Regions from separate parts of the Bacillus sp. LQ16 genome, predicted to be linked through region 1. Evidence: riboswitches for the same ligand, from Rfam matches in the RefSeq annotation. Region 1 holds a riboswitch; the other holds the start of a gene.
The links. Region 1 has a riboswitch for cyclic di-AMP ahead of AC3EMB_RS04000 (SipW-dependent-type signal peptide-containing protein). Riboswitches for the same ligand answer to the same signal wherever they lie in the genome.
Positions count from the first base shown of each region.

Region 2: another riboswitch for cyclic di-AMP. It lies ahead of AC3EMB_RS09505 (APC family permease); the one in region 1 lies ahead of AC3EMB_RS04000 (SipW-dependent-type signal peptide-containing protein).

Region 1 is NZ_CM173491.1:788,011-791,433, forward strand. Features, by position in the region: gene AC3EMB_RS03985 (hypothetical protein) at 83-469, shown strand; gene AC3EMB_RS03990 (hypothetical protein) at 483-716, shown strand; gene AC3EMB_RS03995 (hypothetical protein) at 720-842, shown strand; cyclic di-AMP (ydaO/yuaA leader) riboswitch at 977-1,122, shown strand; gene AC3EMB_RS04000 (SipW-dependent-type signal peptide-containing protein) at 1,221-1,325, shown strand; gene kdpF (K(+)-transporting ATPase subunit F) at 1,325-1,402, shown strand; gene kdpA (potassium-transporting ATPase subunit KdpA) at 1,422-3,089, shown strand; gene kdpB (potassium-transporting ATPase subunit KdpB) at 3,103-3,423, shown strand, end outside.
Region 2 is NZ_CM173491.1:1,862,414-1,865,836, reverse strand. Features, by position in the region: gene AC3EMB_RS09505 (APC family permease) at 136-1,962, opposite strand; cyclic di-AMP (ydaO/yuaA leader) riboswitch at 2,107-2,253, opposite strand; gene AC3EMB_RS09500 (hypothetical protein) at 2,393-2,521, shown strand; gene panE (2-dehydropantoate 2-reductase) at 2,585-3,423, opposite strand, start outside.

The DNA.
Region 1 (3,423 bases):
ATACATCAATTCATCGATCTGATTAGTATAGGGGAATATCAATCTATGTTTGATTTCTTTTATACTAAGGAGGATGAGGTACATGGAACTAACACTTATTTGTGTTGGAGAAGAAAGTAAGGTAAATAGTTTAAGAGATCTAGTTGCATTTCAACATGAGTTAGTTATTTTTACAGCAAATGAAGAGGTAGCGGCTGAAGTTAGGAATTGTGGGTTTGATTGGACTTATAGTTGTAGTAAGGAGCAGGATTTTACTAGTATTTGTGAGTGTATTAAGAAGGTCATTTTACTAGGGGATGAGCTTCCAATCGTTAGTTTCTTCACAGAACACATTCGTTTTTCTTTTCAAGCACCTATTACTGTTGTTACAAGGAATAAACGATATCCAGCGAGGCTCTATGAAACAATTGGAGCTAAGTTTGTCGTGTTTACAAATTGTGATAATATTTCTTTTTTATTTTTTGAATAGGGCGGGGGAAGAAATGATGAAGGTACTATTACTTGGAGATATAGCAAATCGTTGGGCAGTATCGGTAGAGCGAGTTCAAGAATTGGTCCAGATTGATCCCCTTTTTCCAGGGCCATATATTATATTACCATCAAAAGATGCTTTGTATTTAGAGATGGATATTACCGAGTATGAGCAGCTACATGCAGAATTGACACAAGTTTATATTCGTGGGAGAAATTTACGTGCATTTTTACGAGGAGAATAAAGGTTGAATAAAAAAGAGCGAATGCTGAGTGCAACAAGCTATGCACTTCATGTCATTCGCTCTTTTTATTTCATATTTAAAAGGCCATTTTTAAGAAAAGAAAAGAGAAATAAAGAAAATAGATGAAATAACAGTAATAATCTTCAATGTAAGCGTTTAAATGAATGTAAATATTATTATTTTCAGTAATTTACCCCTTTACAAGTGAAATATAGAGGAGTATATTTACTCTCATAAATCATTCATAAAATTTCCAAAAAAACCTAAAATCGCTGAGTTCCAGAAATGGAGCGGGGGAACCAATTTTGTGCATCGTCACTTGGGGTGAATCTTTCAGTTTTGAAAGTAGGGCTACTCTTTAGGCCCGAATCCGACAGCTAACCTCGTAAGCGTTTAGAGAGGAGGTTTACTTTTTGTTGTTCATTTTTTGAACACTGAGTAGAGCTCAGTGTTCTTTTTTAATATTTAAATGGTAAATTTTAACAAAAGAAGAGAGGGATAGTTATGTTAGATGTTGTAATGGTCGGGATTTTTATTTTATTAGTTGCATCGATGGCAAGTCTTGCAAGTTGGTCAGATAAAGTTGTGAAAGAAGGAAAGCAATCATGATGATTGTCTTATCGGTTATTGTCGCAGCAATTACAGTGTATTTAGTGTATGCATTATTAAATCCAGAGAAGTTTTAATTAGGGGGAATTATTCATTATGATTTGGGTTGCAGTCATTATTACAATGCTCTTGTTTATTTTAGTAGCAAAGCCAACGGGGATTTATTTAGAAAAAGCTTTTCAAGGTAGCAAAACGTTAGATAAAGTATTCGGGCCTTTTGAAAAACTTATTTTTAAAATTACGGGTGTAAAAGCATACAATCAAACGTGGAAACAGTACGCATTATCATTAGTTTTATTAAATGGATTTATGATCGTTGTCGTATACTTCATTTTCAGATTACAAGGTGTGCTGCCACTAAATCCAGCGCATATTGAAGGGATGGAGCCTACGCTCGCTTTTAATACAGCAATTAGTTTTATGGCTGATACAAACTTACAGCATTATAGCGGTGAAAATGGTTTATCTTATTTATCACAATTAATCGGAATTACATTTTTAATGTTTGCGGCACCAGCAACGACATTAGCGCTCGTTATGGCTTTTATAAGAGGACTTGCTGGAAAAGAACTTGGTAACTTTTTCGTTGATTTTACGAGAGCGTTAACGAGAGTGTTTCTTCCTATCGCATTTATTGCGGCACTAGTTTTTGTCGCACTTGGCGTACCACAAACGTTAGATGGGGCGGTTACAGCACAAACGATTGAAGGTGCAAAGCAAAGTATTTTACGTGGACCTGTTGCATCATTCGTTTCCATTAAGGAACTTGGAAATAACGGCGGTGGATTTTTCGGAGCAAACTCTACGCATCCTTTCGAAAATCCAGGACAAATGAGTAATATTTTGCAAATGATGCTTATGATGTTATTACCAACAGCACTTCCATTTACGTACGGACGAATGGTCGGAAATAAAAAACAAGGCCGCATCCTTTTCGTGTCACTATTTATGGTATTTTTACTAGGGTTTATAACGATTACGACATCTGAACTAAACGGGAACCCGGCATTAAATGGAATGGGTATCGAACATGTACAAGGAAGTACAGAAGGGAAAGAAGTACGATTTGGAACAGTATTTTCTTCACTATACGCAACAGTAACGACAGCTGCTGAAACAGGCGCTGTTAATACGATGCATGATACGTTAACACCAATTGGTGGTCTAGTTCCCCTCGTAAATATGATGTTAAATACAGTGTATGGCGGAGTTGGAGCAGGCTTTGTAAACATTATTATGTATGCAATTATCGCGGTGTTTATATCTGGGTTAATGGTTGGACGGACACCAGAGTTTTTAGGTAAAAAGATTGAAGGTAAGGAAATGAAATTAATCGCAGTCACGATTTTATTTCATCCATTGCTCATTTTAGGATTTTCGGCATTAGCTCTTTCAACAAATTTAGGAACGGATGCTATTTCTCATTCCGGTTTCCACGGTTTAACACAAGTTGTATATGAATATACATCGTCAGCTGCGAATAACGGATCTGGATTTGAAGGATTAGGAGATAATACACCGTTTTGGAATATTACGACTGGTTTAGTTATGTTTTTAGGACGCTACTTCAGTTTAATTACGATGCTAGCTGTGGCAGCTTCGTTGAAAGAAAAAACGGTAGTGCCAGAAACAGTTGGAACGTTCCGTACAGATAATAGTTTATTTGGTGGCATCTTCATCGGAACGATTGTAATTGTCGGTGCATTAACATTTTTCCCGATGTTAGTACTCGGACCAATTGCAGAATTTCTTACATTGAAGTAATGGAGGGTAAATGATGAGACCGGTAGTAGTAAAAGAAAAACAATTAAATAAGTCACAAATACATGCTGTAGAAGATGAGGTTAGACAAGCGAAAACGATGGATCGTGATATCGTAACACATGCGATGAAGCAATCCATTGCGAAATTGAATCCGAAAGTTATGATAAAGAATCCGATTATGTTCGTTGTGGAAATTGGGTTTATCATTACGTTCATTTTATCTTTTCTTCCAAGCAGTTCTAGTAGTATACCAGGATGGTTTAATATAACAGTTTCTCTCATTCTATTATTTACAGTTTTATTTGCGAATTTTGCAGAAGCATTAGCAGAAGGT
Region 2 (3,423 bases), 1.1 Mb from region 1:
CACAACAGAAAACACTACTTATAAATAACTAATAAAATTATATCCATATAACTTTTAAACCCATATGCAATTATGCATAGCATATACACAAAAAGGATAGCTTCATTTTCACGAAGCTATCCTTCAAAAATCTTCTTATTTTTTTAAATGATATGGAACTGTCGTAATAACAACATTTCTTTTATAAAGTAAATACGCACGTATGAGTAAACTGGATTGATTATGAAGAATGTTATGCCAACCTTTTTTCGGAATGAACTGTGGTATAACGACCGTAACGCGGTAATTCGATTCACTTGCCTTATATTGCACTGTATCAATGAACTTCGTTAACGGCTGAATAATACTTCTATAATGAGAATGTAATGTAACAAGCCTTACTTCAGGTTGCCACACCTTCCATTTCTCTTCAAATTTCTTTTCCTCTTCTCTGTCAAAAGCAACATATACAGCGATAACTTGATCTGCAGAAAGAGATTTCGCATAGTTCAATGAATTTTCTACTACATGCGTCATACCTGCTACAGGAACGACAATTACATTCCCCTCAATTGGAATAAGAGGCTCGCAAGTTTTTAAACTTAATTGATCACCCACTGCATCATAATGCTTCTTAATTCGATGGAATAAGAAGATAATAACTGGTAAGAAAATAAGAATCGACCAAACTTGTGCAAATTTAGTTAAAAAGAACATGCTCATTACGATAAAACTAATAACTGCACCAATTAAATTAACCGTTAATTTTAAAGCCCATCCTTCAGGTTTTTCACGAAGCCACTTTAATACCATCCCTGTTTGAGAAAGTGTAAATGGAATAAATACACCTACTGCATATAACGGAATTAAATGTTCTGTTTGTCCTTGGAAAGCTACAATTAAAATAATCGAAGCAACTCCAAGTATTATAATACCGTTTGAGTAACCTAGACGGTCTCCTCTAATCGTAAACATTCTCGGTATGAATTTATCTTTTGCGAGGTTAACCGCTAATAAAGGAAATGCAGAATAGCCTGTATTAGCTGCGAGAATTAATATTAAAGCTGTTGTACCTTGTATGAAATAGTACATGAAATTACGTCCAAATGTTTGTTCAGCAATTTGAGAAACAACTGTTACTTCTTTACTCGGCGTCACTCCGTAATAATAAGCTAAAAATACAATTCCTGAAAATAACACAGCAAGTAATGCACCCATTGCAAGCAATGTTTTTGCAGCATTGTTTGGCGCAGGATCTTTAAAGTTCGGAATTGCATTTGAAATTGCTTCAACACCTGTTAAAGCAGAACTACCTGATGCAAATGCTCTTAACAGTAAAAACAAACTAATACCCGCAACCGGCGTTCCGATCGGCGTGTGTAAAGTTGGTGAAACGTGACCAGTCAAAATATTATATATGCCTACACCAATTAATATAAATAGGGCTAAAACAAATAAATAAACAGGATATGCTAAAACAGAAGCTGATTCCGTTACTCCTCTTAAATTTAAGATCGTAATAAATATAACAAATATAATCGCAATGATTACATTATGTGCATGTAAACTAGGAAAAGCAGATGTTAGCGCATCTGTACCTGCAGATACACTTACCGCAACAGTTAAAATATAGTCGACTAATAAAGATCCTCCAGCAATTAAGCCTGGATTCATCCCTAAATTTTCTTTTGATACAACATACGCTCCCCCGCCATGCGGATAAGCAAAAATAATTTGACGATAAGATAAAATAAGGGCTGTCAATAATACTAATACCCCAACAGCGATCGGAATGGAATACCAATAAGCGATCGCTCCCATACCTGCTAAAGCAATTAAAATTTGCTCTGGACCGTAAGCAACTGATGACAATGCATCAGAAGATAAAATAGCTAAAGCTTTCGTTTTATTAAGCTTTTGTTCTCCAAGCTCTGTTGATTTTAACGGTCTTCCAATTAAAAATCTTTTAATAGATGAAACCAATGCTGTCCACTCTCCAATAATTTTGTACGAACTTTTCTGCTTGTTACAGCCAGTAAACGATTTCTTCAGAAAACAAAAAATGTCTACAAGCCATAGCGAAATAGACTTGTAGACATTATTTTTTTTGTCGCACAAGCTCCACCTTCCTTCTCAATATAACGCTTACGAGGTTAGCTGTCGGATTCGGGCCTATGAGTAGCCCTACCTTTTTCAAGGATTCACCCCATCGGATTATGTACTAATCCGTAAAAACGGGTCCCCCGTACCATGCGGTTTCAGCGATTTAGAAAATTGAAACTGTGAATTATAATACTCCTTTATTTTCAAAAAGTAAACAAAAATTTTTAATAAGAAAAAAATTAAAATGATTGCGCATAATCCGCTGAGAAATATACATAATGAATATTAAAAATCCGCAAAGGAGACCCATATGTCTAAAGAAAAGAAGCCTATTTTTTCCGATTCATATTTAGATGCAGTAGCAAATGAAATTAATCAGTTATATGGTAAACGTGAACAGGAAATAAATTTGACAGATAGAACGAAAAGAAATAAATAATTTGTCATACAAAAAATAAAAAAGATAGCAATACACTTATATATTGCTATCTTTTTTATTTTTTCATACATCTAATTCTATTACAGATTTGTTAAAGGTCATCTCTTCGTACACCTTTAAATTTTGATATATAGATTCTAATAATGGTGCCGCTATAGAAAATTTCTCTGCTACATCCAGTAAATATCCTTGCAAGTGCTTCCCTTCAATAAACGAACCCTTTTCCATATCACGTTGCATTGATGACTTCATATCATACGAAATTTTATCAATCGTTTTCATATGTTCCTGGGCAATATTAGCCTTTACTGGAGCTCCTAATACTCTCATGATTTGTACAGATTCCTCAAACACATTACGGATAAAATCACGGCCGCCTTCACTTTCACGGATTGGTCCAATTGGTGCACGCATTAACGTTGTCACACCTGACATTACAGTAATAAATAAATATTTATGCCACATATCTTGCGTAATATTTTCACTTAAAACAAAACTAGATTTCGTACCTGAAAATGCTTTAGAAATATGCTTTACTCTCTCTGAATTTTGAGACTTAATTTCTCCAAACACAAGTCTGTTGGCAGCGCTAGTTTGTACAATTTCTCCTTGATCGTTTAACGTCGTCTCGATAAAGCATAAACCGCCAATTACTTTTTCTTCGCCGAATTCTTTTTGTAATAGCGATAAATGAGCGATACCATTTAACAATGGAATGATTACAGTATTTTCGCCAACAAACGGCTTCAAATCTTGAATTGCCTCGTTTAAGTGATACGCTTTTGTTGAAAATAAAATGACATCAAATGGAGAAGTTCGCTCTTCTTTCGTTATTAATTTCGGTCGGAAGGAAAAATCCCCGTTAACACTTCGGATTACAAGTCCTCTTTCCTCTAATTGTT